One region of the Mesorhizobium sp. M0047 genome, then DNA from elsewhere that is predicted to be linked to it. Evidence: predicted binding sites of a transcription regulator. Region 1 holds the regulator's gene; each other region holds the start of a gene.
What was found. The regulator PhoB, encoded in region 1, activates phosphate uptake and scavenging genes when phosphate is short. The targets are predictions, from matches to a motif close to TGTCATNNANCTGTCAT.
Positions count from the first base shown of each region.

Region 2: NKJ89_RS21125 (glycerophosphodiester phosphodiesterase family protein) is a predicted target of PhoB. The motif match lies at 3,718-3,734, and genes of this name have one in related genera.
Region 3: NKJ89_RS07890 (ceramide glucosyltransferase) is a predicted target of PhoB. The motif match lies at 1,757-1,773, and genes of this name have one in related genera.

Region 1 covers NZ_JAMYUW010000019.1:55,731-63,442, forward strand. Annotated here, with positions in the region: gene NKJ89_RS19375 (HlyD family type I secretion periplasmic adaptor subunit) at 1-1,142, opposite strand, end outside; gene NKJ89_RS19380 (type I secretion system permease/ATPase) at 1,146-2,885, opposite strand; gene eglC (endo-1,3-1,4-beta-glycanase EglC) at 2,950-4,362, opposite strand; gene phoB (phosphate regulon transcriptional regulator PhoB) at 4,895-5,584, opposite strand; gene phoU (phosphate signaling complex protein PhoU) at 5,604-6,311, opposite strand; gene pstB (phosphate ABC transporter ATP-binding protein PstB) at 6,337-7,140, opposite strand; gene pstA (phosphate ABC transporter permease PstA) at 7,137-7,712, opposite strand, start outside.
Region 2 covers NZ_JAMYUW010000022.1:65,240-72,951, forward strand. Annotated here, with positions in the region: gene argC (N-acetyl-gamma-glutamyl-phosphate reductase) at 1-693, opposite strand, end outside; gene speB (agmatinase) at 724-1,734, opposite strand; gene NKJ89_RS21115 (helix-turn-helix domain-containing protein) at 2,280-2,924, shown strand; gene NKJ89_RS21120 (FMN-binding negative transcriptional regulator) at 2,973-3,611, shown strand; gene NKJ89_RS21125 (glycerophosphodiester phosphodiesterase family protein) at 3,982-5,040, shown strand; gene NKJ89_RS21130 (aldo/keto reductase family oxidoreductase) at 5,263-6,135, opposite strand; gene NKJ89_RS21135 (LysR family transcriptional regulator) at 6,228-7,127, shown strand; gene rpsI (30S ribosomal protein S9) at 7,227-7,709, opposite strand; gene rplM (50S ribosomal protein L13) at 7,711-7,712, opposite strand, start outside.
Region 3 covers NZ_JAMYUW010000006.1:124,362-132,073, reverse strand. Annotated here, with positions in the region: gene argF (ornithine carbamoyltransferase) at 1-107, shown strand, start outside; gene NKJ89_RS07900 (Hsp33 family molecular chaperone) at 186-1,217, shown strand; gene apaG (Co2+/Mg2+ efflux facilitator ApaG/CorD) at 1,262-1,654, opposite strand; gene NKJ89_RS07890 (ceramide glucosyltransferase) at 1,905-3,056, shown strand; gene NKJ89_RS07885 (O-succinylhomoserine sulfhydrylase) at 3,071-4,258, opposite strand; SAM riboswitch at 4,316-4,393, opposite strand; gene NKJ89_RS07880 (2'-deoxycytidine 5'-triphosphate deaminase) at 4,476-5,570, shown strand; gene NKJ89_RS07875 (ABC transporter substrate-binding protein) at 5,670-6,443, shown strand; gene araD1 (AraD1 family protein) at 6,606-7,598, opposite strand.

The DNA of each region.
Region 1 (7,712 bases):
TCATGCGTAACCTGGTCGATGAGCCGGTCCGCGGAAACCTGTGTCACGATGGCTGAAATCTCAGGCGTGAGCCGCATGTTCAACGCTGATAGTCGCAGTCTTGCCGGCTGGCCGACACGAACCTGGTCGATGTCTTTCGGCGGCAGCCGTGCATCGACGACCAGACCCGATGTCGTAGGCAGAATCTCCATGATCTTCTCGCCGGGGGCAATCACGCTGCCCTTGGAATTATAGGTGGACGACACCACGATGCCCGCTGCCGGCGCCTTGATCGTCGTCCGCCGCAGCACTGCCTCGGACGCCCGCATCTGTTCGTCGATGTCGGCCAGCGAAGACCGTACCTCGTCGAGCTTCGTCAGGGCTTCCTCCACGCGTTGCGTGGTCAGGCGCTCGATTTGCTCCTGGGCTTCGACGATCTGGGTGTTGGCCGCTGCAAGATTTGCCTCCAGCGCCCCTGCCTGCCCGACGAGATCGGCTTCACTGCGCAAAAGCTGCGAATATTCAGTGCGATTGGTGAGACCTTTGTCCAGCAGATTGGTCTTGATGCCGAGCTCTTTCTTCACGACTTCGGCCTGTTGCTGGACGGCCAGTTTCTGGGCTTGCAATCCGACGACAGACTGGCGATGCATGGCAACCCGCTGCGCGAGGATCGATTGTTCCGATCGAAACCGGGCGAGCCTGGCATTGAATTCCTTCTGCTGTTCTCGAACCAGAATCTCGAAATCGTGCTGGAACGGTGCTGGCGCGGCCTCCGTGATTGGCGCAAGCTGGTCCAATCCGTCGCGTTCCGCCTCCAGCCGCGAGGCGCTGGCCTTCAAAGTGATCGACTGTCTCGTCAGCCGGTTGAGCTCGGCTTGCGCGGCCGTTCTATCCAGCAGGATCAGATCCTGGGCCTGCTGCACGCGATCACCTTCATGGGCGAGCAATTCTTGAATGATACCGCCCTCAGGATGCTGAATGAGGATGTTTCCGCCTGTCGCCGAGATTGTGCCTTGCGTGATGACCGCGCCGGACAACGGTGCACTGACCGCCCAATAGCCAAAACAACCTATCAATATCGCTGTTGCCGCATATCCGGCGAAAGCCACCCGCCGGATGTCGGTGCGCGCTTTGCCTTCCCAGACGAGACTCTGTGCTGCCATCTTCTAGGATCCAAAGCGGACGTTATGAGGGGTGCTGCGGATCGTCGTTGCAAAGGACCCTGTCACCGCCATGCTGCGCTTCGGGGGAAGGCCGATGCCGGCGATCGGCTGCCGCAACACGTCGCCGCTTGGACCGAAGGCTTCGATCACTCCACTGCGCAGAAGCATCACGCGGTCGCAGGCTGCGGCGACCGAAGGGCGGTGCGTTATCACGATCGTCGTAACGCCCGCTCCTTTCGCGGCGGCAAGCACGTCTTCGAGCGCGGCTTCGCCGCTGCCGTCGAGATGGGTGCTGGGCTCATCCAGCACAAGAATATGCGGATTGCCGTAAAAGGCGCGCGCCAGCCCGATCCTTTGGCGTTCGCCGCCCGACAGTGTTCTGTCCGACGGACCTATTCCGGTCTGGTAGCCATCGCGCAGCGCCAGTATCAGTTCATGCGCCTGGGCACGTTTTGCCGCTTCGACGATAGAGGCGTCACTTGCATCAGGTTCAAAGCGGGCGACATTTTCCGCGATTGATCCGGGAAAGAGCTCCACCTCCTGAGCGAGATATCCGATATGACGGCCAAGCTGCTTCTCGTCCCAGTTTCTGAGGTCGGTGCCGTTGATCCTGACGCAGCCGCTGGTCGCTTGGATCGCACCGACAAGCAATCTTGCCAGGGTGGACTTGCCGGCCCCGCTTGGACCTATTATCGCAACCGCTTCGCCGGCGCCGATCTGGAAGTTCAGTCGCTTGATGATGGGTTCGGTGCCGGGCGTGGCGTTCGGCGCGACAAGTATCAGGCCCTGCACGACAATTTCGCCCGACGGATCCGGCAAGGTCAGTTTTCGCGCATGTGCCGGATGGGCGGAAAGCGCCTTGTCCAACCGCTTCCACGATCGTCTGGCGTCAACGATCTGCCGCCATGAACCGATCAGTTGGTCGAGCGGCTGCAGCGCTCGGGACGACACCAGGGAAGACGCGAAGATCATCCCTGCCGTCATCTTCCCTTGCAGCACGAGCCATGCTCCAACGCCCAGTATCGCCAGCTGAAGGATCATGCGTACCGCTCGCGATGCTCCGCTGAAGATCGCGTTGGCCGTGGACGAACGGTCATGAAGAATTAGCGCCTCCGCCACGTGCCTGCCCCAGACGCGCGCCGCGTTTTGGACCATGCCCATGGCGAGCAGCGTCTCCGCGTTGCGGGCAAAGGCCTGCTCCGACAGGCTGGCGACAGCCGAACGTTCCGCGGACAAAGCGTCATTCCTGCCGACGGCGAGCTGATTTGCCAGGACCAGCGCAAGCAACAGCGCAACCCCTGCCAGCGTAAGCCAAAACAGAAAGGGATGGATGAGGTACAGCAGGGTGAGGAAGAAGGGAGCAAACGGCAGGTCAAACAAGACCGCCACACTGCGTGACCTGATGAAGGCGCATATCGAGGCAAGGTCGCGCAGTGGAGACATGGCTGCGCCGCCGGCGTACTTGGCTTCAAGCGAGACGGCGAATGTCCTCGCACCCAGTCTGTCGTCGACAGTGGCTGCAACGCGCTGCGTGTAGATGGAGCGGACCGCATCGAGGAGACCGAGAAAGGCGAGCGCGAGAACCGCGATAGCCGACAGGTAGAACAGCGTCTCGACGCTGTAGGAAGGCAGGACGCGGTCATAGACTTGCAAGAGATAGAGGGGGATCACCAACAGCAGGATGTTGATGAGGAACGAGAAAGCACCGACATCGGCGATGGCGCGCCTGAAAACTGCCTGCAAACTGGACTCTCCAATCATCCCCGCGCTCCCTGACGGCTAATGGCCTCAAACATGAAGCCGCCGCTTAGACCGAGTGGTCGCTTGCCATGTCCAAGGGTTGGTCCAGCGTATAGGCGTGGATATAGTCGATTTTCATCTCCGCTGGAGTAGCCAGATGGTCAGGAGGCTGGCCGGCAATGCCGCCCACCGCGAGATTGGCCAGTATGTACATGGGGTCGTGCATGTCGGACGGCGTCGCCGCTTGGGCGACCTTCACACCGTCATAGGTCCAGACAAGCTCATCCTTTGTCCAGAGCAGGCCATAGGTGTGGAAACCGTCAGTGTCCGCAACGTTCACGGTGGACGAAACCTTCGTGTGCTCTCCCGTCTCATTGGTGTGCGCTGTCATGAAAAGCGTGTTCGGATCCTGACCGCGCGTTTCGACGACGTCCAGCTCCGGCGGCCACGATCCGTCTTCCGGAAGCAGCCAGAAGGCCGGCCAGGCTCCGGCCGTTTCGGGCAGGTCCGCCCGCATTTCGAAATAGCCGTAGGTTTGCGCGAAGGTGTCGTGGGTCGTCAGTATCCCCGATGTGTATTCGTAGTTGTTGATCAGAGGCTTGATGTCCTCCGGCGCCTGCGCGGCGGTGATGGTGAGCACGCCGTTTTCAACGCTGAACGGGTGGACGGAACTCGTCGGCCCGTAATTGGCGTCGATATACCATTGCAACTCACCATTGCTGCTCAATGTGCTGCCGTTCGGCGCGCCCCACGAGAAATTGGAATTCCAGGTGCCGTCCTGCCCGTCCCGAAGGCTCAGCGTGTTGAATTCGTCGGCGAAGGACAGCGTCATTCCGGACTTGTCTATCGGCAGTTCGAACTGGGCGGACTGCAACTTGTCGATGGTCGTATTCTTGAACACCAGGATCTCGTCAGATCCGAGGTTCAGCATCACGTTCGATTCCACCTGAACCATCTGCGAACGGACGGCATCGAACGAAGTGAAGTCATAGCCGTTAAGGCGCACCACATCGGTCGCACCGAAATCGAAGATAAGATCGCTCCCATTTCCTTTGGAGATGGCGAAAGTGTCGGCGCCGTCACCGCCGATCAGGACATCATTTCCCTTGCCGCCATCCAGCGTCTGATGACCCGACCCGCCCTTGATGATGTTGTCCAACGCATTTCCGAACGCATATCGATTGGCGCCGGTAACGACCAGGTTCTCGAAATTGTCGGGGAGCTTGTAGCTCATCCAGGTGTCGATCGTGTCGATCCCGGCCCCGGGATCTTCGACCGCCTTATTGTTGGTGGAATAGAGGTGATAGTAGTCATCGCCGGCGCCACCGTACATCGTGACATTGACGCCGGTGTCTCCCCAGAAGGAGTCGTTGCCTGAGGTGCCGTGCAGTTCGGCCCCGGCTCCGGTTGCCGAGAACCAATGACTGGACGCGCCGGTGTAGGGAAGAGGAATACCTTTGGCGTTTAAGACCGTGCTCATCAGAAATCCTTCCTCTTAGTGTCCGACCTGGTCAAGTCATTCGGCGCAGGGTCCGGCGACCGCTTTCAAAGCAACGTTGCAACGAACGAGATCGTTCCCGCGGAATCGTCATCCGATCCAAGATCGTATTGGCTATTCGGAGCACATACAATCAATAAAGAAGAGGGAAACTCGCTCTTAGTCGGATGCAATTTTTAATAAAATTGCGCATTTATGCGAAACCACGTCCTCTAGTGGGCACATAGCCATATTAGTTCGAATTGTTTCTTGAGGCGCGCGACTTTGATCGGAGGTCTGCGGGCAAGATAGCAATGTGACCAACTAAAGTGTCACGGGCCGTGCCTGCGGCCAGCCTGGCAGAAAAGCGAATTGGGAGATCGGAGGGCAATCGCCAGCCAGTCAAGGTACGCGCCGAGCCCACGACCGCGAAGGGCAGTTTAGACTTCGATCCTGCCTGCTTGAATGTCTGCCATCGCGTGGCCATTGGCGACCACCTGCTGATCGAATTTGAACCTTGGTTCCGATCTATCGGCTAATCTTCCCTGATAGCGTACCCTGCACCCCGAATGGTGCGGATCACGTCGGGCATGCGGCCGTTGTTGACGGCCTTGCGCAGCCGCCCGACATGCACGTCTACCGTGCGTTCGTCGATGTAGATCGTTTCGCCCCAGACGTTGTCGAGCAGCTGGCTGCGCGAGAACACGCGGCCGGGATGGCGCATCATGAATTCGAGCAGGCGGAATTCGGTCGGCCCGAGCCGGATCTCGCTCTTCTTGCGATAGACCCGGTGCGATTCTCGATCGAGCACGATGTCGCCGACCTTCAGCACGCTGGACAGCAGTTCCGGCTTGGCACGGCGCAGCAGCGCCTTGACCCTGGCCATGAACTCCGGTGTCGAAAACGGCTTGACCAGATAATCGTCGGCGCCGGTCGAGAGGCCCCGCACGCGATCGCTCTCCTCGCCGCGCGCGGTCAGCATGATGATCGGCAGCCGCTCGGTCTCGGGACGCATTCGCAGGCGCCGGCAGAGTTCGATGCCGGAAACCGCCGGCACCATCCAGTCGAGCACCAGAAGGTCAGGCACGTTCTCCTGCAGCCGGATCTCGGCCTCGTCGCCGCGCGTCACGACCTCGACCTGATAGCCCTCGGACTCCAGATTGTAACGGAGCAGCACGCCTAGCGGCTCCTCGTCCTCCACCACCATGATGCGTGGCGCGATCATCGGCTGGTTACCTCTGTCGTCATGCCGCGGGCGCGGACATTGTCGTCTCGTCCTGTTTCGGACGATTGGCCGGCAGCTGCGTGCCGGTCAAAACATAATAGGCATTTTCCGCGATGTTGGTGACATGGTCGCCGATGCGCTCGAGGTTCTTGGCGCAGAACAAAAGATGCGTGCACGCGGTGATGTTGCGCGGGTCTTCCATCATATAGGTGAGAAGCTCGCGGAACACGGAGGTGTATTTGACGTCGATGCGTTCGTCGTCGGCACGCAGTTTCGCCAGCGCGGCGGCGTCACGCGCCGCATATTCCTCGATGACGCCCTGCACCTGGATCAGCACCAGTTGTGCCATTCCATCGATCGAGTGCGAAAGGTCGCGCGGCGTGACGCTGAGGCCGACAGTGCCGACACGCTTGGCGATGTTCTTGGCAAGGTCGCCGATGCGTTCGAGATCGCCGGCCATGCGGATAGAACCGACGACATGGCGCAGATCATCGGCCATCGGCTGCCGCTTGGCGATCAGCGTGATGGCGCGGTCGTCGAGCTCGCGCTGGCGCGCGTCCATGATCGCATCATCGGAGACGACGCGCTGTGCCAAGGCGTTGTCGGAATTCAAGAGCGCCTTGGTCGCACCGCCGACCATCGAGCTGGCGAGATCGCCCATGTCGCTGATGAGCTTGCTGATCTGACCGAGATCCTCGTCGAAAGAAGCGACTGTATGTTCGCTCATGATCCTGTTCCTCGTATGCCTGAGCTCAGCCGAAGCGGCCGGTGATGTAGTCCTGCGTGCGCTTCTCGCGGGGCGACGTGAATATCCTCTCCGTGCGGTCGAACTCGACCAGCTCGCCCAGATACATGAAGGCCGTCTGCTTCGATACGCGCGCCGCCTGCTGCATGTTGTGGGTGACGATGACGATCGTGTAATCGGCTTGCAACTCGTCGATGAGCTCCTCGATCTTGGCGGTCGACAGCGGGTCGAGCGCCGAAGCGGGCTCGTCGAGCAGGATGACTTCCGGCTTCACCGCTACGGTGCGGGCGATGCAGAGCCGCTGCTGCTGACCGCCGGAGAGGCTGAGGCCGCTGGCGTCAAGCTTGTCCTTGACCTCGGTCCAGAGTGCCGCGCGCTTCAGCGCCTGCTCGACGCGGCCGTCCATCTCCGACTTGCTCAGCTTCTCGTAGAGCCTGATGCCGAACGCGATGTTTTCATAGATCGACATCGGAAATGGCGTCGGCTTCTGGAACACCATGCCGATCTTGGTGCGCAGCAGGTTGAGGTCCTGCGAGCGGTCGAGAACGTTCTGGCCGTCGAGCAGCACCTGACCTTCGGCCGTCTGCTTGGGATAGAGCTCGTAGATGCGGTTGAAGACGCGCAGCAGCGTCGACTTCCCGCAGCCCGAAGGCCCGATGAAGGCGGTGACGCTGCGCTCCGGCAAGGACAGCGTAATGTCCTTCAGCGCCTTCGACTGGCCGTAGTAGAAGTTGAGGTTCTTGACCTCGATCTTGGCCTTGGCGGTGGCCTCGGCGGCGATCGTCATGTCTGGAGACAACATCTGGCTCATTTGTCCTCTCTGCGTCCGGTCAGGCTGCGCGCAACGATGCTGAGCGCAAGAACCGTCAATGTGATGATGAGTGCGCCAGTCCATGCCAGTTGCTGCCATTCCTCGTAGGGGCTGAGAGCGAACTGGAAGATGGTGACAGGCAGGCTGGCCATCGGCGCGTTGAGATTGCTCGACCAGAACTGGTTGTTGAGCGCCGTGAAGAGCAGTGGTGCCGTCTCGCCGGAGATACGGGCGATCGACAGCAATATGCCGGTGACAATGCCCGATAGCGCGGCGCGGTAGGCGACCGACTTGATGACCACCCAGCGCGGTGCGCCGATCGCGGTGCCGGCTTCGCGCAAGGCGTTCGGCACCAAATTGAGCATGTCTTCGGTGGTGCGTACCACCACCGGAATGACGAGGATGGCGAGCGCGACAGCACCGGCGATTGCCGAGAAATGCCCCATCGGCCGCACCATAAGTTCGTAGACGAACAGGCCGATGATGATCGACGGCGCCGACAGCAGGATGTCGTTGATGAAGCGCACCACGGTGGTCAGCCTGGAAAAGCGACCGTATTCGGCCATGTAGGT
Region 2 (7,712 bases), on a different contig from region 1:
AATCGCCGCATGCAGCTCCGCACCCGTCGGCACATGATCGAGACCGCCAAGCTGCAATGGCACCACGGTGATCATACCCTGCGCGAAATTGCCGACCGCCGGCTGCATGATCGGATCATGAGACAGCTTGGCGTAGGCCCTGAGTTCCGGCACGTGCTTATGCTGCAAGGTGAGGCCATAAGGCAGGAATTCCGAGGCGTCCTCGCCCTTGGCGACATAGTCCTCGATCATCGGCCGTCCGCCGCCCGAGTAGCCCGAAATGCCATTGACGGTGATCGGGAAATCGGCGGGCAGCAGACCAGCGGTGACCAGCGGCCGCAGCGTGGCGATCGGCCCTTGCGGCCAGCAGCCGGGGTTGGCGACGCGCTTTGCCGAGGCAATTGTCTTCGCCTGCGTCTTGTCCATCTCGGCGAAACCATACGCCCAGCCTTCCGCCACGCGATGCGCGGTCGACGCATCGATGACCTTGGTAGTGTCGTTGGCGATAAGCGACACGCTCTCCTTCGCCGCATCGTCGGGCAGGCACAGGATCGCGACATCGGCGGCATTGAGGAACTCGGCGCGCGCAGCCGTTTCCTTGCGACGCTCGGCGGGAACCGAGATGATTTCCAGGTCGCCGCGCTCGGCAAGCAGCGCCCGGATCTGCAGACCGGTAGTGCCGTGTTCGCCGTCGATGAAGATTTTCGGTTTCATGGACTGATCAAATTCCCTGTTAATTCAAGACTATATGTCCTGTCCTTGATTCACTGCGGCACCCTGGTGGCTGCCGTTGTTGCTCAGCTCTTCAAGCCTTGCCTTTCGCTCCGCCAGCAGGCCGAGATATTGCATGGCCACCATCGAGCCGGCGATCGCCGTTATATCGGCGTGATCATAGGCCGGCGCAACCTCTACGACATCGGCGCCTACAATATCGATCTGGTTGAGCTGACGCAGCGTCGAAAGGATCTTCGCCGAGGACGGTCCGCCGGCTACCGGCGTGCCTGTTCCCGGCGCATAGGCCGGATCGAGACAGTCGATATCGAAGGTGAGATAGGTCTTCTTGCCGCCGGTGCGGTCGACGATGGCGTAGGCGATATCGGACGCCCGCATTTCCTCGATTTCATGGCCATGGAGGATCTTGATGCCGAACGTGTCGGGCGCGTGGGTGCGGATCCCGATCTGGATCGAGCGGTCTGGATCGATGATTCCTTCCTTCACGGCGCGGCCGACGAAGGATCCGTGATCGATGCGCTTGCCATCATCCGGCCAGGTGTCCTGATGCGCGTCGAACTGCACCAGGGCGAGCGGACCGTGGATGGCGGCATGCGCCTTGAGCAATGGCCAAGTGACGAAATGGTCGCCGCCGAGCGTCAGCAGGAAGGCGCCTGATTTGAGGATCTTCGCCGCTTCGCGCTCGATCGTAGCGGGCGTCTTCTGGTGGTTGCCCGAGTCGAGCAGGCAATCGCCATAGTCAACGACTGCCAGATGCTCGAACAGATCGCGTGAAAACGGGTATTGCGGGTCGTTGTCGAGGATCGCCGAGGCGCGGCGTATAGCCTGCGGCCCGAAACGAGCGCCGGGCCGGTTGGTCACAGCGGCGTCGAACGGAATGCCCCACACCACCGCGTCAGCGCCCTTCACGTCCTTGGTGTATTTACGCCGCATGAACGACAGCGCGCCGGAATAGGTCGGCTCGAACGCGGCGCCCATTTTGGAACGGGCGGTGAAGGCGTTGTCGATGTTGTTGTTCGCCATTGCGGATCCTCGTTTCATCGGGGTGCAACAACTACAGAAGCGGCACAGAAGATACCAGTCACAGCTTGGCGAGACGGAATGGCGCTGCGCGAGCGCCGCTCCAAGACAGGATTTGTATCATACGGACGGCCTCTCGCCTTGCGGGCCTGATTTCAGCATGATCCCATTGCAGGGGCGCGACAGATCCGCGCCAGGACCGACTGGAACTCTCGCCGAGATCGTCATGAGGGCGGTTGTCGTGCTTTCGTCTCCCTGGCGGGCGACAATGATTTCGGCATCGCGGCACCCCTGGGTCACCTCGAGGGGTGCCGTCATTGCCGACGCGGCCTATGATGCCAAATACCCGATCGACGAGTGTCCACTCATCCTAATGCCTGTATCAGTTCATCGATAATGTCCTGGGGATGCCCAAGTCCCACCGACATTCGTAGCAATCCGCCTGGCGCCTTGGCGCATCGATGATTTCCTCGCTACGGCGCAGTTGCAAATTCGCGTCGGTCATTATATTGACCGCAATAGGTGAGCCGAGGCACTAAGTCAATATAATGACCGATGTTACGACAGCGATGGATTCCGAGCAGGTGCTTGGCAAAGCGATAGCGGTTCGAATCCGAGACTTGAGGCGCGACCAAAATCTGACCCTGGATCGACTGGCAAAACTGAGCGGGTTGTCCAAGGGAACCGTCGTCTCGCTGGAGCAAGGCAAGGCGAACCCCAGTATCGGCATACTTTGCCGATTGGCGGCGGCGTTTTCGCTCTCCGTGGCCGATTTGCTGAATGACGATCCTTCCACAGTTCGCCTTCCTATTGAGCGGACAGAGACGAGGACGCTTTGGACAAGCGCCAAAGGAAGCTTTGCACAACTTCATTCATCGACCTCGGGACGCACGATGTTCGAATTGTGGAGCTGGGTCATTATGCCGGGCGACGTGTTTTCCGCAGATGCTCATAGTCCGGATACGCGCGAGCTGATCTCGGTGACTCAGGGGTCCCTGAGTGTCCTGGTGGGTACCCATGCAGTAATTTTGAGCCAGGGCGAGAGTGCGCGGCTTGTCACTGATCAACCGCACACATACGCGGCGGTATCTGATGTGCCCGCCCACTTCTCGATGGCCGTCCTTGAGCGTGGTGGACAGCGAGATGCGGGGCGCTCGTCGACCGCAACGAAGATGCCCGGGCCCGTTCCGTAAGATTTCGCCGATCACTAACAGCCGCCACTCACGACAGGAGAAATACCGTTGTACGTTCCGCCCCATTTTGCCGTTCCCGATCAGAACGCCCAGTTCGACCTTATCGAGAGACACCCGCTCGGTATCCTGGTCACCCAAAGCAAAGGCAGCCTCGATGCGAACCACGTCCCCTTTGAGCTCGACCGCTCGAAGGGAGACAAGGGCGTCCTCAATTGCCATGTTGCCCGCAAGAATCCAGTCTGGCAGGAAGTCGCCAATGGCGATGAAGTCCTCGTTATCTTCCGTGCGGCCGACGCTTACATCTCGCCGAACTGGTATCCAAGCAAGCACGAACTCCACAAGCAGGTGCCGACGTGGAACTATCTCGTCGTCCACGCCCACGGACGCATCACTGTCCGGGATGATGAGCGATATGTGCGCCGTAACGTGGCGAAGCTCACTCATATGCAGGAAGCCTCGCAGCCTGCCCCGTGGAAGATGGGCGACGCGCCGAGGGACTTCATTGACACGATGGTTAAGGCGATCGTCGCTCTGGAGATCGAGATCACCGGCCTGGTTGGGAAATCAAAACTCAGCCAGAACAAAGAGGTGCGCGATATTCAGAACGCTGGTGAAATGCTGAATGCCCAAGGCGTCAATGGGATGGGAGAAGCGATGCTCGCGGCTGCGGCGGCCAAATCCCAATAGCATCAGTCTTGTCCCCACGGGTGACCCTGAGAGATGCTTCGGCTCGCCGGAAACGCGACCAGCATCTGTCGTCATGGCCGACGCGGCCCAAGATGCCGATCTGTTGCGTCATTGCGATGTCACGGGCGCGCAAATACCCGATCGACAAACGCCCCTATGCCCAATGTCACCTGATCGAATGTCGCTTTTTCCAGGCTCAAACAGTTCCAACGCCTCGCCACACAATTCAAGAAACTATCCTGCCATCGTCACATCGCGGCAACCGTCCTCTGGATTCAGACAAGTGTCCACGCATCCTAGCCGGCTGCGTTCACCTCCCTGTCACGGGCATCGCTTATCTCGATTTCGTCCCGGCAAGGAGCGATTCTCGATGCGGACCATCTGGCTCAGCCTATTCTTTTCCTCGGCACTTGCGGTCTTCTCTGGCCAGTCGTTGGCCGGTGAGACCCGCGCCAGCCAGATTCTCGACCGCTTCAACCATGCCAACCAGTGGCGCGACCACGTGATGGTGGCCGCGCATCGCGCCGGCAGCATGCGGGCCGGCAAGACGCTTTATGCGGAAAACTCGATTGCCGCCGTCGAAGGCTCGATCGCCATGGGCGCTGAGATCGTCGAGGTCGACATCCGGCGTTCGAAGGACGGTGAGTTCGTCGTCGTGCATGACAGCTGGCTCGATCGCACCACGACCTGCAAGGGCGAGGTGGTCAAATACACGCTGGCCGAACTCAGGATCTGTAGGCTGGTGATCGAAGGTACCTGCATCGTTACCGATGAGACGGTCTCGACGCTGCGCGAGATGCTGACGGCAACGCGAGACAGGATTCTCATCAATCTCGATAACAAGCTCGACGTCGGCGATCTCTCGGGCATGATCGCTGTCGCTCGCGATCTCGGCATGGCCGAGCAGGTCATCGTCAAGGAGAACCTGTGGAACCAGAACAGGATTTCCACGGTTAAGGCCGCCATGAGCGCCATCAACGGCGGCTTTCAGTTCATGCCGATCATCGCCGACGACGCGGTGCATAATGCCGGTTTCGCCGAAACGGTCGACCGAGCCTTGTCGCCGCGCGCGATCGAACTGATCAACTGGCGGGCGGGCGCTGAGACGCTGACCGAGACCGGCGGGCCGCTATTCAGCACGCGAATGCGCGCGGCTGCCGTACGTGGCAACTGGCACATCTGGGCCGACACCTACGCCATCGTCAACAAGCCGGGCGGCTTCCTTGCCGGGGGCCGCGGCGATGAACTGGCAGTCCAGGCCAGCCTGCCGCGCGAAGCCTGGGGCTTCTGGGCCGATCGCGGCGCCACCATCATCCAGACCGATGAGCCGAAGGCAGCCATCGGCTGGCTGGCGGCGAACGGTTTTCGCGTGCCTTATGCCATCGAGGCGCGGCCGGTTGAGCCCGCGAATACGGCGAGTATCAATTAGGAACGCTGGCGCCGCATCCCACCCGGCGCTTCGCGCCGACCTCCCCATCGAGGGAGGTAGAAGGTCACGGCAGATTCCCACCCATCGAGTGTCTCGCAAGGCCTGGCAAGTGCTGGAGCGCGCCACCCTACCTCCCCTTGATGGGGAGGTCGGCGCGAAGCGCCGGGTGGGGTGACTGCCGAGCCCTAACTGGAGGGCCTTGCTCCCCAGTGGGTCCCACCCTCAAGCAGCCATCGCTATGCCATCCAATTCCCTGAGCACGTCGCCCGAAAGCACCAGTTCGCCAGCTGCTAGGTTCTCCCTGAGATGCCCGACTGAAGATGTGCCGGGGATCAGCAGGATATTGGGGGCGCGACGCAGCAGCCATGCGAGCGCGACCTGCATGGGCGTGGCGCCGACGCGCTTCGCCACATCGGACAGCGTCGAGGATTGCAACGGATTGAAGCCACCAAGCGGGAAGAACGGCACATAGGCGATGCCGTCGCGGGCAAGGTCGTCGATCAGGGCGTCGTCGTCGCGATGCGCCAGATTGTACTGGTTCTGAACGCAGACGATCTCGGCGATCCCACGTCCTTCCGCGATTTGCGCAGCCGTCACGTTGCTTAGTCCGATATGCCTGACAAGCCCCTTTCGCTGAAGCTCGGCCAGCACGGTGAGCGGCGCTTCGATCGATCCTTCGGCGGGACCGTGCGGGTCGAACATGATGCGCAAATTGACCACATCGAGCACTTCGAGCCCGAGATTGCTTAGATTGTCGTGTACCGCCTGGGTCAGGGCTTCGGGAGAAAAGGCCGGCAGCCATGAACCATCCGCACCGCGGCGGGCGCCGATCTTGGTGACGATGACGAGATCGTCGGGGTAGGGTGCCAGCGCCTCGCGGATCAGCCGGTTGGTGACGTGCGGACCATAGAAGTCGCTGGTGTCGATGTGGTCGACGCCTTGTGCAACCGCTTCGCGCAGCACGACCAATGCCGCGTCTTGATCCTTGGGCGGCCCGAACACGCCGGGTCCGGCGAGCTGCATGGCGCCGTAGCCGAGCCGCTTCACGGTATGGCTGCCAAGGGTGAAGGTGCCGGCCTGTTGAATATTGGACATGATTGATCTCCTTTTGAGGAGGCAGAGATAGTCGCTGCTCGATCCGGTGATAATCGGGTACAATTCACACAGGCTGTGCGGAATTGCGAACAATGATGGACCTCAGTGATCTGAACGCTTTCGTAGCGGTGGCGCGCGCCGGCGGCTTCCGCGATGGCGCGCGTGCCAGCGGCGGCAGCGCGTCGGGCTTGAGCGAGGCAGTGCGTCGCCTCGAGACACAGCTCGGGGTCAGGCTGTTCAACCGAACGACGCGCAGCGTTGTCCCGACCGAGGCCGGCCTCAGCTTGCTGGAACGGCTTGGCCCGGCGCTGTCGGAGGTGGAGGCGGCGCTGGACGTGGTGAACGGGTTTCGCGACAGGCCGGCGGGCTCGTTGCGGCTCAACGTTCCGGTGAGTGCGGCGCGGCTGATATTGCCCGACATCGTCCCGGGTTTCCTTGCCGCCTATCCCGGTATCCGGCTGGAGGTGATCGCCGACGAGAACTTTGTCGACGTGCTGGCGGCAGGGTGCGACGCCGGTATCCGCTATGACGAGCGGCTGGAGCAGGACATGATCGCGGTGCCTATCGGGCCGCGCGTGCAGCGTTTCGCCACCGCCGCCAGCCCTGCCTATCTCGATCGCCATGGACGGCCGGAACACCCGAGCGACCTGCTTGGACATTCCTGCGTGCGCGGCCGCTTTGCCAGCGGTGCGATGCTGCCATGGGAATTCGAGCGCGACGGCGAGGTGGTCCGGGTCGATCCGACGGGGCCTTTGATCGTGCGGATCGGCGGGGCGACTGACCTTGCCGTCGATGCGGCCATCGCCGGCACCGGCATCATCGGCCTCTTCGAGGGCTGGCTTCGCCCTTACTTCGGTAGCGGTGCGCTTGAGCCCATTCTCGAACCGTGGTGGCCGAGTTTTTCCGGACCGTTTCTGTATTATCCCGGCCGGCGCCTGGTGCCGGCTCCGTTGCGGGCGTTCATCGATTTCATCAGGGCCGGCAAGTCCTGAGCTGTCGTGACGCCAAAGGCATGGATGGGGTGATTGGTGAGCCGCAAACAAAAAGGCCGCCCGGAGGCGGCCTTTCGATTGTCTGAAGCGGCGGTGCGATTAGCGCTTCGAGAACTGGAAGCTGCGGCGGGCCTTCGCCTTGCCGTACTTCTTGCGCTCGACGACGCGGCTGTCGCGGGTCAGGAAGCCGCCCTTCTTGAGCACGGCGCGCAGCGTCGGCTCGTAGTAGGTCAGCGCCTTGGAGATGCCGTGGCGCACGGCGCCGGCCTGGCCGGAGAGGCCGCCGCCGACGACGGTGGCGACGATGTCGTACTGGCCCGAACGGTTCGAGGCGATGATCGGCTGGTTGAGGATCATCTGCAGGACCGGGCGCGCGAAATAGGTCGCGAATTCCTTGTCGTTGACGATGATCTTGCCCGAGCCGGGCTTCACCCAGACACGCGCAATGGCGTTCTTGCGCTTGCCGGTGGCATAGGCGCGGCCCGACTTGTCGAGCTTCTGGACGTGGACGGGGGCCGCGGCTTGCGTATTGGTGTTGCCGGTGGCGGCGCCCAGTTCTGCGAGCGAGGAAAGCTCAGCCATCTT
Region 3 (7,712 bases), on a different contig from region 1:
AGGTGACCGACGAAGTCATCGACGGGCCACACTCGGTGGTCTTCGACGAGGCGGAGAACCGGCTCCATGCCCAGAAGGCCGTGCTCGCCTGGTGCCTCGGCGCTTGATCTCCGGGCGCGTGATGCCTATTTGCGCCGCATCACGCAAATCAAGCGCGTTTCGACGCATGCTCCCGAGAGGGCGGCATGGCCGCGCCCTGGAGCTTTGTTATGTTGGAAACCTATCGAGTGACTGAACATCACCCCAAACTCGGCGAATTCGGCTACGCCGGCGACGATCATGTCGTGCCCTTCGAAGTCGGCCCGCTCGACGTGCGCGGCCGCACCGTCCAACTCGGGCCGATGCTCGATGCCATCCTCAGTCGCCACGATTATCCCGAGCCGGTCGCGCGGCTGCTGGCGGAGGCGTGCGTGCTGACGGTGCTGCTCGGCACCTCGCTCAAATTCGAGGGCAAGTTCATCCTGCAGACCCGCACCGACGGGCCTGTCGACATGCTGGTCGCGGATTTTTCCACGCCCTCGGCGCTGCGCGCCTATGCGCGTTTCGATGCCGACCGGCTGGAGGCGCTGGTCGCGGCGGGCGAAACGTCCCAGCAGACCCTGCTCGGCACGGGCGTGCTGGCGCTGACCATCGATCAGGGCGCCCACACGCAGCGCTATCAGGGTATCGTCCAACTCGACGGCGAGACGCTGGAAGATGCGGCGCGCACCTATTTCCGTCAGTCGGAGCAGATTCCGACCGATCTCAGGCTGTCGGTGGCCAAGCTCTTGACGCCCGGCCCGGGCGGCACCCGTGAGCAGTGGCGCGCCGGTGGCATCCTGGCGCAGTTCCTGCCGCAGTCGCCCGACCGCATGCGCGTGCCGGATCTGCCGGGCGGCGATGGCGATCCGCGCGAGGAGATCCACGATCCGGCCGACAATTCCTGGCAGGAGTTGCTGGCGCTGCTCGGCACCACCGAGCCGACCGAACTGATCGATCCGACGATCGGTGCCGAGCGGCTGCTCTACAGGTTGTTCCACGAGCATGGCGTGCGCGTTTTCGGCAGCGTTCCGGTCGCCGACCAGTGCTCGTGCTCCCGGGACAAGATCCGCGGCATCCTCGAAGGCTTTTCCGCCCAGGAGATCAAGGACAGCACCGAGGACGGCGGCATCCACGTCGCCTGCGAGTTCTGCTCGAAGCAATATGACTTCGACCCGGCGGAGTTTGCGGCGCAGTAGAGAAAAACACGCCTCGCCGGCTGCCTTGCGGCCGGTGAGGTAAATTAATTCACCGTCCGCCGCGTCCCCGGCAGGTCGAGTGAAAATGCGGGGATGGCGATGTCGAACGTCTCGCCCCGCTTGTTGCGCATCGTGTAGTGCCCGACCATGATGCCGGACGGTGTTGAGAGCGGGCAACCGGACGTGTACTGGTAGCTGTCGCCGGGATTGAGTTCGGGCTGGTCGCCGACGACGCCAGGGCCGCGTACCTCTTCGACCCGGCCAGTGCCATCGGTGATGTGCCAATAGCGCGACAACAGCTGGACGGAATCGTCCGATTGATTGTCGATCGTTATCTGATAGCCCCAGACATAGCGGTTCTCGGACGGATCCGAGCGATCCTCCAGATAGAACGGCCTGACCTGCACTTCGATGTTGCGCGTGACGGCGCTGTACATAAGCGGCTCCAATACAATCCGGTAACTTTCGGCGCTCCGTGATGGCCGGTCAACGGTGCGCGTCCTATCGTCGCGGTCTGCAGGGCAGGTGCCGGCAAAGAATGTCATTTAAGTGACACGTGACGATGGTCAATGATGGTGTGTGCCGATCAATGCTGCGCGACTCGGGCGCTCCGTCGAACTGTTGAGATCTGTCGTCATGCCCCTAGATTGTTCTGGTGGGCGGCTTTCCTGGAGTTACCGGATCTCGATGGAACTCACTCTCGTAGTCGCCACGCTTTCAATTGCTCTCATCCTCTCAAATCTCGCCAGCATCGTGCTTGCGGCTTCGCGTCTGAAACGGCGCCGCGCTATGGCGCCGCCGGCCGGCAAGCCGCGGCCGGTGTCGATCGTCGTGCCGTCGCGTGGCGTTGAGCCGTTCACCCTCGAGACGCTGGAGCGCGCCTTCTCGCTCAACTGGCCGCGTTACGAGCTGATCTTCTGTGTTGCCCATGCCGACGATCCAGTGGTCAGGCTGATAAACAGGGCGATTGCCCGGTTTCCCAAGGTGCCGGCCCGGCTGCTGGTCGGCGACGACCGTATCAGCGCCAATCCGAAGCTCAACAATTGCGTCAAGGGCTGGGAAGCGGCGCGGCACGACTGGGTTGTCCTGGCCGATTCCAACGTGCTGATGCCGAGAGACTACGTCCAGCACCTGATGGCTGCATGGCGACCCAATACCGGCCTTGTCTGCTCGACGCCAATCGGCTCGCGACCGGCCGGCTTCTGGGCTGAAGTCGAATGCGCTTTCCTCAACACGCTGCAGGCGCGCTGGCAATATGCGGGCGAGGCGCTTGGCCTTGGCTTTGCCCAAGGCAAGAGCATGCTCTGGAACAAGCCGATCCTCGATGCCAATGGCGGCATTCGCGCGCTGGCCGCCGAGATCGCCGAGGACGCCGCCGCGACCAAGCTGGTCAATGGCCTCGGCCTGCGCGTCAATCTCGTCGCCGCGCCTTTCGAGCAGCCACTCGGCCGGCGCACATTTGGCGAGATCTGGTCGCGCCAGGCCCGTTGGGCGCGCCTGCGCCGCGTCACCTTTCCGCTGTTCTTCGCGCCTGAAATCCTGACTGGCGCGGTGGTGCCGCTGGTGCTGGCGCTGATTGCGGCGGCAAGCGCCGGCATCAGCCCCTGGGCAACCGCCATTGCCGTGCTGGCGGCCTTCTACCTTCCCGAGTGCGTCCTGGCCTGGTCAAAGGGCTGGTGCCTGTCGCCACGCATGGTCGCGGCGATGGTAACGCGCGACCTGATCCTGCCTGCGATGTGGGCGCGCGGCTGGCTCGGCGGTGCCGTCGAGTGGCGCGGCAATGCGATGACCATCGGCACCAAGGCGGCCAAGCTGGAAGAGACGCCATCCGGCGCCTGAAAGCCAAAGGCTTGCTATTTGGCCTTCAGCGCCTGCGCGATATCCTCAAGCAGATCTTCGGTGTCTTCCAGGCCAACCGACAGTCTGAGCGTGCCCGGCCCGATGCCGAGTTCGGCGCGCGCCTCATCGCTCAGGTTCTTGTGAGTTGTCGTCGCCGGATGGGTGATCAGGCTCTTGGCATCGCCGAGATTGTTGGAGATCAGCACGATATCGAGCGCGTTCTGCAAGGCGAAGGCCGCCTGCTTGCCGCCTTTGACATCCAGGCAGATCAGCGTCGAGCCACCCGACATCTGCTTCTTTACGACATCAGCCTGTGGGTGATCGGCGCGGCCGGGATAGATGACGCGGGCGATTTCCGGCCGCTCGGCCAGGAAATCCGCGATCTTGCCGGCGCTTTCCGTCTGCTGGCGCACGCGCAGCGGTAGCGTCTCCAGGCCCTTTAGCAGCGTCCAGGCGTTGAAGGGCGACAGGCTGGGCCCGGTGTGGCGGAAATAGTCATGCAGGTTCTCGTCGATCCACTTCTTGTCCGACAGGATGACGCCGCCGAGACAGCGCCCCTGGCCGTCAATGTGCTTGGTCGCCGAATAGACGACGATGTGGGCGCCGAGTTGCAAGGGCTTCTGTTGCAAGGGCGTGGCAAAGACGTTGTCGACGATCAGCCTGGCGCCGATCGAATTGGCGAGCGAGGCAACCGCGGCGATATCGACCACTTCCAGCGTCGGGTTGGTCGGGCTTTCCAGAAAGAACAGCTTGGTGTTCGGCTTGACCGCCTTTTCCCAATTGGCGACGTCGGTGCCGTCAACCAGCGTCGCCTCGATGCCGTATCTTGGCGCCAGCGTCTCGACCACCCAGCGGCAGGAGCCGAACAGTGCACGGGCCGCCACGATATGGTCGCCGGCCTTGGCGCTGCACAAAAGCGCTGCCGTTACCGCAGCCATACCGGAGGCGGTGGCGCGGGCGTCCTCGGCGCCCTCGAGCGCGCACATGCGCTTTTCGAACATGTCGACGGTCGGATTGGCGTAGCGCGAATAGATGAAGCCCGGCTCCTCACCCTTGAAACGGGCTTCGGCGGCCTGCGCCGTTTGATAGACGTAGCCCTGGGTGAGGTAAATCGCTTCCGACGTTTCGCCGAAACCGGAACGCAGCGTTCCGCTGTGAACGAGTGCCGTTTGAGGCTTCCAGTTGCGCTTGTTGGTGCTCATCGCTCTTCTTCCAGACACAAAAAAACCGGCCGCGAAAGTCGCAACCGGTCCATACGGCCTTGCGGCCCGACGGTCCTTTAGCGACTTGTTTAACGTGGCTGCAAGCCGACCGGCCAAATCACCACGGGATAACGACCCTTTAGACCCGCGCCACGCTTGCGTCAATTGCCGGCTTGATTAAGAGGTTTGTACCAGCGGCGTTGCAGCGGAGTCAGCTTTGCGGCAAACAGGCATTCTTCCCGATCAGGACATTTCGGCGCTCTTCCAGTCCGGCGCGCTGAAGTCGGCGCGTGCGCTCGATGCCGACCAGATCCAGCCGGCCAGTCTTGATCTCCGGCTCGGCGACAAGGCCTGGCGGGTGCGTGCCTCCTTCCTGCCAGGTCCCAACCACAAGGTTTCGGAAAAGCTCGACCGGCTGAAGCTGCATGAGATCAATCTGACCGAGGGCGCGGTGCTGGAGACCGGCTGCGTCTATATCGTGCCCTTGCTCGAAAGCCTGGCATTGCCAGCCAACATTTCGGCCTCGGCCAATCCCAAGAGCTCGACCGGGCGGCTCGACATCTTTACCCGTGTCATGACTGATCGCGGCCACGAGTTCGACAAGATCGCCGCCGGCTATCATGGCCCGCTCTTTCTCGAGGTCAGCCCGCGCACCTTCCCGATCGTCGCGCGCACCGGTTCGCGACTGTCGCAGATCCGCTTCCGCACCGGCAATGCGCTGCTGTCGGAAGCCGAACTGCATCAGTTGCATCGCGCGCAGATATTGGTCGCGACGGAGCCGCCCAACATTTCCGGCGGCGGCATCGCGCTGTCGATCGACCTGAACGGCGATCAAAGCGGTCTGGTCGGCTATCGCGGCAAGCATCACACCGGTCTCGTCGATGTCGACAAGCGCGCTGCGCAGGAAGTCGTCGACTTCTGGGAGCCGATCCACAAGAGCGGCGCTGGCGAACTGGTGCTCGACCCCGATGAATTCTACATTCTTGTGAGCCAGGAAGCGGTGCATGTGCCACCGCTCTACGCCGCCGAGATGACGCCCTTCGATCCGCTGGTCGGCGAATTCCGCGTCCACTACGCCGGCTTCTTCGATCCGGGCTTCGGCCATTCGGCGTCCGGTGGCACCGGCAGCCGGGCGGTGCTCGAAGTGCGCAGCCACGAAGTGCCGTTCATCCTCGACCATGGCCAGATCGTCGGCCGGCTGGTCTACGAGCACATGCTGAAGCGGCCGCAGGCGCTCTATGGCACCGATCTCGGCTCCAACTACCAGGCGCAGGGTTTGAAGCTGTCCAAGCATTTCCGCCCCGCGCGCTGAACCCATTACCCCCAGGCAAAATACTTGCCTGCGCTGCCTCGCCATGCTTGGCTGCCTTTCTGGTCGTCAAGCTGGCGGCGTTCAAGGGGAACCAAGAAAATGCAGATTTCGAAATGGATCATATCGGCAGCAGGCGCTGCCATGCTGGTGATGGCGGCTGGCTCTCTGTCGGTGCAGGCAGCTGAGAAAATCAAGATCGGCACCGAGGGCGCCTATCCGCCATTCAACACCATCACCTCGGATGGCAAAGTCGAAGGCTTCGATATCGACATCGCCAACGCGCTGTGTGCGCAGATGAAGGTCGAGTGCGAAATCGTCACCCAGGACTGGGATGGCATCATTCCAGCCCTGCAAGCGAAGAAGTTCGACGCCATTATCGCCTCGATGAGCATCACCGAGGAGCGCAAGAAGCAGGTCTCCTTCACCAACAAATACTACACGACACCGCTCGCCCTGGTGGCGCCGAAGGACAGCGACCTCACCTCGACCGAACCGGCGGCCCTTGCAGGCAAGACAGTCGGCGCCCAGGCCTCGACCACGCAGGCCGACTATGCCCAGAATACCTATGGCAAAGCGGGCGCCGAGGCCAAACTCTACCCGACCCAGGAAGAAGCGATCACCGACCTGACCAACGGCCGGCTTGACGCCGTGATCTCGGACAAGTTCGTGCTGATGGACTGGCTGAAGAAGGCAAGCGAGGGCTGCTGCAAGCTGGTCGGCGACGTCAAGGGCACGGAGACACAAGCCGGCATTGCCGTCCGCCTGGAAGACACGGCACTGCGCGACAAGCTCAATGCTGCCATCGACGCGATTGTCGCCGATGGCACCTACAAGAAGATCCAGGCCAAGTATTTCGACTTCGATATCTATTGAAGCAGCAATCTCCCCACTTGAGGGGGAGATGGCCGGCAGGCCAGAGGGGGTCGGCTCGACCGGATGCAACCTTCTTGCGACAGATGGAGGTTGGCGCTTTACGCGAGGCACCCCCCTCTGTCGCCTTTGGCGACATCTCCCCACGAGGGGGAGATCACCCTTTCAAAGCGCCTTTACCGCCACCTTCACCGGCTGTTCGATCTCGAGCGGATTGCGCAGCGGCAGGCCGAAATCACTGGCCTCGATCTCGAACACGTCGCCTGGCTCGGTCTTGATGCCGTCGGCGAAGGACAGTGTCGCCGTGCCGAACATGTGCACATGCACGTCGCCTGGTTGGCGGAAGGCGGCATATTTGAAGTGGTGATGCTCGAGATTGGCGATGGTGTGGGACATGTTCGCTTCGCCGGACAGGAACGGCTTTTCCCACAGCACCTCGGTGTCGCGCACGATGCGCGAGGTGCCGCGGATGTCAGCCGGCAGGTCGCCGATCAGGATCTCCGGGCCGAACGAAGCGTTGCGCAGCTTGGAATGGGCGAGAAAGAGATAGTTCACGCGCTCGGTGACGTGGTCGGAAAACTCGTTCGACAGCGTGAAGCCGACGCGGAAGGGCGCGCCATCATCGCCGATGACGTAGATGCCGGCCACCTCAGGCTCTTCGCCGGCGTCGTTGGCGAAGGCCGGTGACAGGAGCGCCGCGCCTGGCGCCACCGCCATCGTGCCGTTGCCCTTGTAGAACCATTCCGGCTGCACGCCGATCTGGCCTTTCGCGGGCTTGCCGCCGTCCAGCCCCATGCGAAACATCTTCATGGAATCGGTCAGCTGCTCCTCGCCGTCGGCGCTGAGCTTCTTGTGCATGGAATCGCGTGTCGCGGCCGAACCCAGATGCGTTAGCCCGGTGCCGGTCAGGTGCAGATGCGCCGGGTCTGGATGGTTGATCGGCGACAGCAGCCGGCCCTTCTTATAGGCGGCCTCGAGATCGACCGTTTCGCCAAGCCCCTTGCGCTCGATCAGCGCGACGAGGCCGACGCCGGTGCGGGCGGCCTCCATCGCCAGCGAGTACACGCTGCGGGCGCCATTGATGATCCGGGTCTTGCCGCCGTTGCGGGCAACGACACGGATTGTCTCGGCGTCATCGAGAATCTGGGAGATCAGCATGATGGATCCTCTCTCATTTGTCTTGGCCCGGTTGCCATTTGGCAAACCTTAACCTGCGCGGCTCGGATCTCGCCGCGCCACGGGTTGAACTCTTCGTCCGGATTGCGCTCGCGG